3 regions of the Vibrio echinoideorum genome follow, and region 1 is predicted to be linked to each of the others. Evidence: predicted binding sites of a transcription regulator. Region 1 holds the regulator's gene; each other region holds the start of a gene.
The links. Region 1 encodes MetJ, which represses methionine synthesis genes. Its sites were predicted from a motif close to TTAGACNTNTANANGTCTAA; they were not measured.
Positions count from the first base shown of each region.

Region 1 (4,154 bases):
TTTACGAATCACAGCAACCAAGCTTAAGCCTGAGTTCGCTTCTGAGATAAACTCAACCGGTGAGCTCTTTAGTTGCTGGTAGAAGCCGTAGCAATGGTTCGGGTTTTTGGTCACGCCCGCACCCACTGCTGCAATCAGAGAGAAACCTTCTTTAAGTTTGATTTCAGCTTCAATCGCGTGGTCTTGTAGATATTCCAATGCACCACCAGCGATCTCCTCGGTATAAGCAAGACGCAGGCAGTGTTGATCTGGTTCAAGTTCATAAGCAAGCGGCTCTAGTTGAGCACGCTTAAGACCTTCCAACACTTCGCTTTCTAGACGGTCGAAATCATGTCCATGACCAAACGTCAGTTGCACGATAAGAACTTCATCTAAAGAGGTAATGATTTTTGCACCACGACCGGATGCCAATACACGCTCTATCTGTGTAGAACCCGCCTCTGGCTGATAACTGCAACGTAAGCTCAGATCCATAGCACTTTGAGCCACAGGCTGTAGCGTTCGGCTATGAAGCACAGGAGCCGCTAGGCGAGCCAGTTCACTCGCTTCATCAAGGCGAAGCAGAGGCAACAAACACGCATCCGAAACTAAACGAGGATCAGCGCTGTATACACCAGCCACATCACTCCAAATCGTTACGCGTTCAACTTCTGCCAGAGCACCAATCACAGTTGCCGAGTAATCCGAACCGTTGCGGCCGAGCAGCACTGTTTCGCCCTCGCAGTTCTGAGCCATAAAACCAGTAATCACCACACGGCAATGCGTATGCTGAGCCAGAACTTCTTTAATCAGAGAGTAAGAACGTGCGCGATCAACTTCAGGTTGAGCGCCTACTTCTGCACGTAAAAAAGCACGCGCATCTTGAGCGACGGCTTGTAAATCATTTTGGCACAACAAAGCCGCCAATAAGCGTGAAGACCAAACCTCACCGTGCCCAAGCACTTGCGCTTTTTGCGCTTCACTCAAGGGAGCCGTTAACTCGCCTAAGGCGGTAAATTCTTGTTGGATGGTTGCCGTTAGTTGCGCAGCAGATTCACCTTCAAGTAACGTTTCAATCAATTCAAGTTGAAACTGACGAAGGGTTTGCAGACATTCATGAGCAATACGACCATCTTTGTCGAGCGCTTCGACAAACTCGATTAAGCGGTTGGTTGTTTTACCCGCAGCGGATACCACGACCAAATCTGTTGCTGATGAATACTCTCTAAGAATGTTCACTACTCGTAGGTAACATTCAGGGTTCGCTAAACTGCTGCCACCAAATTTATGTAGCTGGCGAAAGGTTGCCATTATTAACCCTCCCCTTCAGCGATAAAGCGTTGTGTTTTTTCAAAGGCTTGTTTGAGATCGTCAATCAGATCTTCGGCATCTTCAAGGCCAACCGAGAGGCGCAATAGTTGCTGAGAAATACCAGCTTCTGCCAATGCTTCTTCACCCATAGCACGGTGAGTCATCGACGCGGGGTGACAAATCAGGCTTTCAACGCCACCCAGAGATTCAGCCAAAGAGAACAACTCTAACTCGCCAACAAAATATTTAAGCGCGTCGAATGAACCCGAAAATTCAAAACTCAACATTGAACCAAAGCCAGACTGCTGTTTCTTCGCGATATCATGACCAGGATGATCAGGTAAGCTTGGGTGATAAATAGTGCCAACCAGATCTTGTTGTTGTAGCGAAGTTAGGATTTCACGAGAACTCTCTTCATGAACACGCATACGAGCACCAAGCGTACGAATACCGCGTAGCGTCATGTAGCTATCAAATGGTGTGCCAGTCGCACCAATGCAGTTGCCCCACCAAGCTAACTCTTCAGCATGCTCTTCTGTTTTAGTAACGACTACGCCACCAATCACATCTGAGTGACCGTTAATGAATTTCGTTGTCGAATGGATAACAAAATCGGCACCTAGCTCTAAAGGCTTTTGGAATACAGGCGTCAAAAATGTGTTATCGACAGCAACCAATGCACCGACTTTTTTCGCTTTACGGCAAGTTTCTGCAATATCGACAACACGAACCAATGGATTCGATGGCGTTTCTAATAAGATCAATTTTGGCTTAAGTGCGATCGCCGCATCCAACGCAACTTGATCCGATTGATCAACAAACAGCACCTTAAAGTCGCCTTTGATCGAACGCGTGTTAAACAGACGGTAAGTACCACCATAACAATCGTGTGGTGCGATAATAAGATCATCGCCACCCAAGAAAGCAGACACCCATAAGTTAAGCGCCGACGTACCACAGTTAGTGACAACTGCACCTTTACCAGATTCTAGTTCAAACAGCGCAGTTTCTAATAAACCACGGTTTGGATTACCAGAACGGGTGTAATCGTACTTTGGTACTTCACCAAAAGCGGGAAAACCGTAGTTAGTCGACAGATAAATAGGTGGAACTACGGCATGATGTTGAGTGTCTGACTCGATGCCAGTACGTACGGCGATGGTTGCTGGCTTCCGGCTGCTCATAGGTGCTTCCTTACAAGTTTGGCGTCTGGGTATCACAGCCGCTTGTGGGGTTTTTGCGGCTGTGTTAGATATATGTTATTCACTTTACTTTCATAAACGTGAGACGTCAACACTTCTAGACGTCTATATGTCTTTGCTTATGGCAGTAAATCCCGCTAAAATCACCACTATTAATTTATTCTAACAACTAAAGTGATGAAGGTACGCAATGGCCGACTGGAATGGTGAATACATAAGCCCATATGCTGAGCATGGAAAGAAAAGCGAACAGGTAAAAAAAATTACAGTTTCTATCCCTCTAAAAGTGTTAAAGGTTCTCACTGACGAGCGCACTCGCCGCCAGATTAATAACCTACGCCATGCAACAAACAGTGAGCTACTGTGCGAAGCCTTTCTACATGCGTACACAGGCCAACCACTGCCAACGGATGAAGACCTTCGTAAAGATCGCCCAGATGATATCCCTGCAGAAGTAAAAGAACTGATGACAGCAATGGGTATCGAATTCGAAGCGTTTGACGAAGAATAACAATAACTCAGTCACTGCCTTCAATATTGATTCGCTATAGCTGAACCCTATTTTTAGCGTCACTCGCTAAGCTTTCTGTAGAAGCTGCCTGTAATTGCGCGGTGAGTAATAGATATAAAAAAACCGACTCCTAGTGAGTCGGTTTTTTATTATTCTTTTTTGCTTCAATAGAGCAACAGCGATAACAAGCTATTAAGCTATTAAGCTATTGAGCTATTGAGCTATTGAGCTATTGAGCTATTAAACCATATAGTTAGCAGGCATCTCAATACGAGCTACGCCAGATTCAACGGCTGCTACCGCTACCGCTTTTGCTACGCAAGGAAGCAGACGTGGGTCCATAGGCTTAGGAATAATGTAACCTTTGCCAAACTCCAGTGCAGTCTCACCCGCAGCGGCGAGTACTTCAGCCGGAACTTCTTCTTTCGCTAGTTCACGAATCGCTTTAACCGCCGCCAACTTCATCTCATCATTGATTTCGCTCGCACGCACATCGAGTGCACCACGGAAAATGAATGGGAAACAAAGTACGTTGTTTACTTGGTTAGGGTAATCACTGCGGCCTGTACCCATAATAAGGTCGGTACGAACTTCGTGAGCAAGCTCAGGCTTGATCTCTGGATCTGGGTTTGAACATGCAAACACTACCGGCTTATCAGCCATCAGCGTTAGTGCTTTAGCTGGTAATAGGTTAGGGCCAGATACACCCAAGAAAAGGTCAGCACCTTCGATAACATCTTCAAGCGTACGTTTATCCGTATTGTTTGCGAACAGCGCTTTGTACTCATTCAAGTCTTCACGACGAGTATGAATCACACCTTTACGGTCCAGCATGTAAATTTTCTCACGCTGAGCGCCACACTTAATCAACAGCTCCATACAAGCAACGGCTGCCGCGCCAGCACCTAAACAAACGATCTTACACTCTTCAAGTTTTTTACCTTGAAGCTCAATTGCGTTCAGCATACCCGCTGCCGTTACAATCGCAGTACCGTGTTGGTCATCGTGGAATACAGGTACATCACAACGCTCAATCAAGCGACGTTCAATCTCAAAACAGTCTGGTGCCTTGATGTCTTCTAGGTTAATACCGCCGAATGTATCCGCGATATTCGCAACCGTATCAACGAACTCATCGATTGTGCGGTGTT
Region 1 covers NZ_AP025483.1:248,101-252,254, reverse strand. Annotated here, with positions in the region: gene OCV36_RS01135 (bifunctional aspartate kinase/homoserine dehydrogenase II) at 1-1,290, opposite strand, end outside; gene OCV36_RS01130 (O-succinylhomoserine (thiol)-lyase) at 1,293-2,474, opposite strand; gene metJ (met regulon transcriptional regulator MetJ) at 2,683-3,003, shown strand; gene OCV36_RS01120 (malic enzyme-like NAD(P)-binding protein) at 3,244-4,154, opposite strand, start outside.

Region 2 (4,154 bases), 540 kb from region 1:
CGAGTCAGACAATGGCTGACACTCGCAATATTCTCTTTGCCACCGACTAACTCGATAAGACGCGCAACGTCTTGCTTCGCTATCTTACTCATACTACCCCACCCTGGTTTCATTCAATTATTCATCTAAACCATGCGGCTATAACCACTCAGTTCTAGACCTATGGGAACATTCCCAATTACGGTTATTATAATGCCCGCATGAATGATAAATTAAAATGGGAACAGTCCCATTAATTGAAAGAGATCACACTCTAATTTTAATCTAAGCGGTTCTATTTCGCTTGATTGAGTGAATTATAGAATAGGTGATTGAGTGTGATGTGAGATCTCTGCATTGCCTAAAAGCTGAGAGATCAATAGATTGGCGGCCAATTTACCTGCAGATTGATACCCAGGATCAATACTAAAGACACGAGGAAACAAAAAAGAGAGCAGAGTGTTGCCACCAACGCCAGTAACAACCACATCTTCACGCTGTAGCTCTTGAAGACGCTTAATCACGCCGAGAGCTAGCGTGTCACTGGCACACACAATAGCTTGAGTTGTGGGTGTTAATACATCATCTACTAACTGATAAGCACTTTCATGGTGGAGCTCTCCAGTTCGATAGTTTGCAATCGAACTGGTATTTTCACACCACTCTAGATAAGCCTTCAAACGCAGTTCACCGGTTGATTTATCGCTAGGATCAACACCAATAAACCCAACATCAGAGATCCCTTGATCGGATAAATGCGCTAAAGCACGATCAATGACCTGCTGGTTATCATAGTTAATAGATGTCACGTTCTCGGTATCTAGAGCAATAACTACGGCTTTATGCTCCCAAGCTTCGATCGCAGGAATATCGCAGTCAGTAAAGCCAAACACGATTATGCCGTCTACATTACGACGCTTGAGAACCTGAAGGTGCTCATTGGCTTTTTCTCTATCAAGCTGACTTTCCATGATCACGACATCGTAATCCGCTCGATACAACTCGGCCAGCATTGTGCTAACAGCTTTATTTTCAGAGGGAGAGTCCAAACGAGAAATAATTACACCGATGACTTTTTGACTACCACCACGCATCGACTGCGCAGACTTAGACGGCGTATACCCAGATTCTTGAATTACTCTTTCCACCCTTTCTCGGGTTTCAGGTTTCACTTTTGGATCGTTGGTCAGAACGCGAGATACGGTTGACTTACCAACACCGGACAGTTTAGCAATATCGAGAATAGTGAGTTTTTTGCTCATAAAAAGTCTAACGTTAAAGGGAAGAGAAGAAAAAGTGAGGGCATAATCCCTCACTTAGCTGTTTGTAAATCTTAGAAGTTAACTATGACCTACTTTCGGCAATTTTTATAGACGACACGATCAAGTTCTAGACGAGCATTGTCACCTTTAGTGCGTAAAGTTACGCTGTTAACCACCTCAGATGTACCATCATCTAGGATGTATTTCGTTCCTGAACCTGCCGCTATTTGAATCAGGCGATATTCATTATTAGGCAAACGTAATACTGCTTTTTCATTATCAAGGTAAGCCACTTCGAACGAAACGTCAGACTCACATTGATAAGTCACGAATTGATTATCCGATGTTGCGCTCTCAGTCTCAGGAGCTGCTGATTTAGAGCACCCGACTAATGCAACCGTACATAGAGATGCTATCAACAATGCTTTCATACTGCGTTCCTCATCTTAATATAGTGAACGACACTTATATCTAAAGTGAAAGATATCTTAGTGTCTTAACCTTTTAAGAATGCTGGTACGTCTTTAATACTGTCAAGCACGACACTTGCTAGAGCCTCGCCTTTTTCAGTCACAGGCTTGCCCGTTCTTACCAAGACTCTGGTACCAACACCAGCGGCTTCTGCTGCCATCATATCTTCAGCTTTATCGCCGATCATGACAGAGTTCGCCATATCAATTTTCAGAAAGTCACGAGCAGAAATGAACATGCCTGGTTTAGGCTTGCGACATTCACAATCTTGTTTGTAGTCGCCAATGCCGTGTTCAGGATGATGAGGACAGTAATAGATACCATCTAACTCAACGCCATTATCGACAAAGTTCCAATCCATCCACTGCGTCAAAGAAAGAAAACGATCTTCGCTAAACTTGCCACGAGCAATACCAGATTGGTTGGTCACAAGTACCAATAAATAGCCCATATCTTTAAACGCTTTCGCCGCTTCAAACACACCATCGATGTATTCAAAGTCATGCTCATCATGTACGTAGCCGTGATCAACATTAATCACACCATCACGATCTAAAAAAACAGCAGGTTTAGACAAAATTCAGTTCTCTATCAACTCTCTATTAATCATTAATTATTACACGCTTTATTTGCTTCATCACTATCTATTTAGTTTTGCGTTCGTTAACGATTTGTTTCTACCTCAGCAGCACCATCGCCGTTTAGCCGTCTAGACGTAAAAATATCTATTGACTTAGATCATAGAACACCATAGCATCATCTGTAAATCGAGCGAGCTATCGATATATTATTCTGTTTTACCTGCACGAGTTTCCCTATGATTAAAGTGAATCAAGTCAACAAGGTTTTTTATCAAGGCACTAAAGAAATCAATGCCTTAATTGATATCAACCTCCACATTCCTCAAGGTCAAATCTTTGGAGTCATCGGCTCTTCAGGTGCAGGCAAAAGTACCCTTATCCGCTGTGTAAACATGTTGGAAGCTCCAACGTCTGGTGAAGTGATTGTTGACGGTATTGACCTAACAAAACTTAGCAAATCAGAACTTAGCGAAGCGCGTCGTAACATCGGCATGATATTCCAGCACTTCAATCTTCTGTCTTCTCGTACTGTATTTAACAATATCGCACTGCCTTTAGAGCTTGCAGGTAAAGATAAAGCGGTTATTGAAGCGAAAGTCAGTGAGTTACTTAAGCTTGTTGGCCTAGCAGACAAGCGTGACACCTACCCTGCGAATTTAAGTGGTGGTCAAAAGCAGCGTGTTGCGATTGCTCGCGCACTGGCATCTGACCCGAAAGTTTTGTTATGTGATGAAGCGACCAGTGCACTGGATCCTGCGACCACTCAATCTATTCTTGAGCTGTTGCGTGAAATCAACCGCAAGCTGAACATCACTATCCTACTCATTACTCATGAAATGGATGTAGTGAAAAGCATCTGTCACGAAGTAGCGATCATTGGTGATGGTGAGCTAGTAGAGAAAGGCACTGTGGGTGAAATATTCGCACACCCTAAAACAGAGCTGGCACATCAATTTATTCGCTCAACGCTGGATCTGACGATTCCTGAAGATTACCAAGCACGCTTACAAGAGACTCGCGTAAACAGCAGCTATCCGTTAGTACGTCTTGAGTTTACTGGCGCAACCGTTGATGCACCGCTAATGACGCAAATTGCTCGCAAATTTAATATCGATGTCAGCATCTTAAGCTCAGACTTGGATTACGCAGGTGGCGTTAAGTTCGGCATGATGGTTGCTGAACTGTTCGGTAATGAAGCCGATGATAATGCTGCTATTCAATTCCTACGCGACAACAATGTAAAGGTAGAGGTACTGGGTTATGTCCTTTAGTTTCAAAGAGATTGCTGACTGGATCAGCCTTAACGGTAACCTTCTATTAGGCGCAACAGGCGAAACACTTTACATGGTTGCTGTAGCAGGCATTGTTGGCTTCGCTGTCGGTATCCCATTAGGCGTGATTCTACATACGACTAAAAAAGGTGGTCTGTTAGAGAACACCAAGCTAAACAAAATTCTCGGTGCGGTTGTGAACGTGGGTCGTTCAGTGCCTTTCTTAGTGTTGATGGTTGCTATTATCCCACTGACTAAGATGCTGATTGGTACCTTCATCGGTACAACAGCAGCGATTGTTCCACTGACGATTGGCGCTATCCCATTCGTGGCTCGACTTATCGAGAGTGCGCTACTTGAAGTACCAACAGGTTTAGTGGAAGCCGCTCAATCAATGGGCGCAACACCAACACAAATCATCAATAAGGTTCTGCTTCCTGAAGCACTACCGACTATCATCAACTCAGTAACAATTACATTAGTAACGCTGGTGAGCTACTCAGCAATGGCAGGTACCGTAGGTGGTGGCGGCTTAGGTGATGTCGCGATTCGTTACGGATTCCACCGTTATGATGTGACTATCATGGCTG
Region 2 covers NZ_AP025483.1:790,666-794,819, reverse strand. Annotated here, with positions in the region: gene treB (PTS trehalose transporter subunit IIBC) at 1-92, opposite strand, end outside; gene treR (trehalose operon repressor TreR) at 297-1,241, opposite strand; gene OCV36_RS03715 (MliC family protein) at 1,331-1,672, opposite strand; gene gmhB (D-glycero-beta-D-manno-heptose 1,7-bisphosphate 7-phosphatase) at 1,738-2,289, opposite strand; gene metN (methionine ABC transporter ATP-binding protein MetN) at 2,530-3,564, shown strand; gene OCV36_RS03700 (methionine ABC transporter permease) at 3,554-4,154, shown strand, end outside.
Region 2: a site for MetJ is predicted at 2,414-2,433, ahead of metN (methionine ABC transporter ATP-binding protein MetN). Genes of this name have one in related genera too.

Region 3 (4,154 bases), 230 kb from region 1:
TTGGTGAGTTGGACCATCTTCGCCAAGACCAATAGAATCGTGAGTGTAAACTTGGATGTTCTGAATTTTCATCAGAGCCGCCATGCGCATAGCGTTACGAGCGTATTCCATGAACATTAGGAACGTTGCGCCGTACGGTACGAAACCGCCGTGCAGAGCCATACCGTTCATGATCGCCGTCATGCCGAATTCACGTACACCGTAGTGGATGTAGTTACCAGAGAAGTCTTCAGCGGTTAGCGACTTAGAACCAGACCACATAGTCAGGTTAGAAGGCGCAAGGTCAGCAGAGCCGCCCATAAATTCAGGTAGCATAGCACCGAACGCTTCTAGTGCATTTTGAGATGCTTTACGTGATGCGATGTTTGCTGGGTTAGCTTGAAGATCAGCAATGATTGCCGATGCTTTCTCTTCCCACTCAGCGGGTAGCTCGCCGTTAGTACGACGTTTGAATTCTGTTGCTAGCTCTGGGTGAGCAGCTGCGTATGCGTCAAACTTAGCATTCCACGCTGCTTCTTTCGCTGCGCCTGCTTCTTTCGCATTCCACTCAGCTGCGATATCCGCTGGGATTTCGAAAGGACCGTGTTCCCAACCTAGCGCTGCTTTAGTTGCTGTGATTTCATCAGCACCTAGTGGAGCACCGTGACAATCGTGCGTACCCGCTTTGTTTGGAGAACCAAAACCGATAATAGTTTTAGTACAGATAAGTGTTGGACGAGGATCCGCTTTAGCTGCTTCGATAGCCGCGTTGATAGCATCAGAGTCGTGACCATCAACGGCCGGGATTACGTGCCAGCCGTAAGCTTCAAAACGCTTAGGTGTATCGTCAGAGAACCAACCTTCAACTTCGCCATCGATAGAGATACCGTTGTCATCCCAGAAAGCAACTAGCTTACCAAGACCTAGCGTACCGGCTAGAGAACATGCTTCGTGAGAGATACCTTCCATCAGACAGCCATCACCCATGAATGCATAAGTGTAGTGGTCTACGATGTCGTGGCCTTCTTTGTTGAACTGTGCCGCAAGTGCTTTCTCAGCCATCGCCATACCAACAGCGTTGGTAATGCCTTGACCTAGAGGACCAGTAGTCGTTTCGATACCAGGAGCGTAACCGTACTCTGGGTGACCAGGAGTCTTAGAGTGCAGTTGACGGAAATTCTTAAGGTCTTCAATTGAAAGCTCGTAACCTGCAAGATGAAGCAGAGAGTAAATCAACATTGAACCATGGCCGTTAGACAGGATAAAACGGTCGCGGTCAGCCCACTCTGGGTTTGATGGGTTGTGGTTCAAGTGACCACGCCAAAGAACTTCAGCGATGTCAGCCATACCCATAGGTGCGCCAGGGTGGCCTGAATTTGCTTGTTGAACGCCATCCATGCTAAGTGCGCGAATTGCATTGGCTAGATCTTTACGAGAAGGCATGTCTGCTCCTGAGTACATAAGCGATTTAAAAAAGAGATTGATGCTAAAGTTTTCATTTTTATTAGCGCGGGTATTCTCTCAAACGACTTTAGTGACTGCAAACGTTTTACTGGCATTTTAACGGTCATTTTTCGCAATTTTCGAACATTTACGTCACTTGGTAACAGCTGATCTCAACCGACACGCAAACGTTTAGTTATGACATATCATAAAAAAGAGCTTGTAATTCGACCGCTGGAATTTAGAATAGCCGTCTAGATGTAGAAACACCTACAAAATATACTGTATTTAATGGCGGCGCTTCCTAGCTTGCGACGCCTAAAATTATTTGCATTTAACTATTTGCAACTAAAAACTATTTGCACCCAAAAACTAAAAGTGGAGCTCTCATGGCTAAGCACCTATTCACTTCTGAATCTGTTTCAGAAGGCCATCCAGATAAAATTGCAGACCAAATCTCTGATGCTGTTCTTGATGCCATCTTGGAACAAGATCCAAAAGCACGTGTTGCTTGTGAGACTTACGTTAAGACCGGTATGGTTATGGTTGGCGGTGAAGTAACAACGTCTGCATGGGTTGATATCGAAGAAATCACTCGTGAAACAGTACGTGAAATTGGTTACGTTCATTCTGACATGGGCTTTGACGCTAACTCTTGTGCTGTACTAAACACCATTGGTAAGCAGTCTCCAGATATCAACCAAGGTGTTGATAAAGCAGACCCTAAAGATCAAGGCGCAGGCGACCAAGGTATCATGTTTGGTTACGCAACTAACGAAACACCTATCCTAATGCCAGCTCCAATTACTTACTCTCACCTTCTTGTTAAAAAGCAAGCTGAAGTACGTAAGAGCGGTAAGCTTGATTTCCTTCGCCCAGATGCGAAGTCTCAAGTAACGTTCCAGTACGACCAAGGTAAGATTGTTGGTATCGACGCTGTTGTTCTTTCGACTCAACACTGTGATTCAGTAACAACGCCAGACCTACGTGAAGCGGTAATGGAAGAGATCATCAAGCCAGTACTTCCTGCTGAGTGGATCAACAAAGACACTAACTTCTTCATCAACCCAACAGGCCGTTTCGTAATCGGTGGCCCAATGGGTGACTGTGGTCTAACTGGTCGTAAGATCATCGTTGATACCTACGGCGGCGCAGCTCGCCACGGTGGCGGTGCGTTCTCAGGTAAAGATCCATCAAAAGTTGACCGTTCTGCAGCTTACGCAGCTCGTTATGTTGCGAAAAACATCGTTGCTGCTGGCATGGCTGATCGCTGTGAGATTCAACTGTCTTACGCTATCGGTGTTGCGGATCCAACATCTATCATGGTTGAAACGTTTGGTACTGAGAAAGTAGCTCACGAAATCATCATTGAAGCGGTTCGTCAACACTTCGACCTACGTCCATACGGTCTTCAAGAAATGCTGAACCTTCTTCAGCCTATCTACAAGCAGACTGCAGCATACGGTCACTTCGGTCGTGAAGAATTCCCTTGGGAAGCGACAGACAAAGCAGCAATCCTTGCAGACTTCGCTGGCCTAAAATAATTTAGCCACTGTAATTTGTTTCTTTAAAGCCCTTGCTTCTTAAGTAAGGGCTTTATTTTTATGTACTTACCTACCCTCTTCACCCCACAACACCCTCTACCAGTCTTCTTTACCGTTAACCACAAAGTATAAAAAGCGTTCGATAATTTGTGTTTTCCAACACTACTGACAATAGTTAAGGTAACTCCTAGAGGATCAAGCTCACATTTAGCCCCAATGTAGTTAAGCCTTATATCAATAGTTAAGTGAACGCTAGAGCAATAACTAGGACGATTCGAGCGATTTAGCTCTACACCATAACTCTCATGTAAACCACACCACTGAGCTTTATGGAATTATAACTAGGACGTTATTTAACTAGGGGGATATATGCCTCGTACCGTGCACCCATCGGAACTGAACGATAAAAAAGACAAGGTCAGCGATCAAGATTACGCTCGAACCATCCCTTGTAACCAAATTAGTATTTCGGCACCCTTTCATTGGCTGTCTCTAGCCCTGCATGACTTAGTCAAAATGCCTTTAATTAGTGCATTCTACGGACTATGCTTTATGGCAGCGGCCATCGCGATTGTTCAACTTGTCCAATGGCAAGGGACGCACTTAGTCGTGATGCCAAGCTTAATCGTATACATGTTGATTGGGCCGTTTCTTGCTCTAGGCTTGTATGACGCAAGCTGGGAAAGAGAAAAAGGACACAATGCTAGCCTGTTGCACTCAATGAGAGCTATTACACGAAACTCAACTCACCAATGGGCCTTTGCAATTGTCTTAATGGTCGCAATGATTTTCTGGATGCGAATAGCCGCATTACTACACGCGCTGTACCCATCGGTCCAAGGTGCGCCATTAACTGAGTTTGCTCCCTTCCTGATTACAGGTTCAGTGATTGGCTTGGTCATCGCCAGCTTAATATTCAGTATCTCGGCCTTTTCAATTCCATTAATGATGGAGAGACGTGTTGACGTGATGAGTGCGATTTTCACTAGCTTTAATGCCGTGAAATCGAACATCCCCGCAATGGTCGTATGGGCGAGTATTATTTGTGCTGGTATTCTGGTGGGCTTTGCTACCTACGGCATCGGTATGATCGTGACTATGCCGTTACTCGGGTATGGGACTTGGCACGCTTATCATGAAATCATCAAGAAGAAACATCACGTTTAAATCGTAGAGAGTTCGACGAGC
Region 3 covers NZ_AP025483.1:478,176-482,329, reverse strand. Annotated here, with positions in the region: gene tkt (transketolase) at 1-1,422, opposite strand, end outside; gene metK (methionine adenosyltransferase) at 1,812-2,966, shown strand; gene OCV36_RS02350 (DUF2189 domain-containing protein) at 3,336-4,133, shown strand.
Region 3: a site for MetJ is predicted at 1,669-1,688, ahead of metK (methionine adenosyltransferase). Genes of this name have one in related genera too.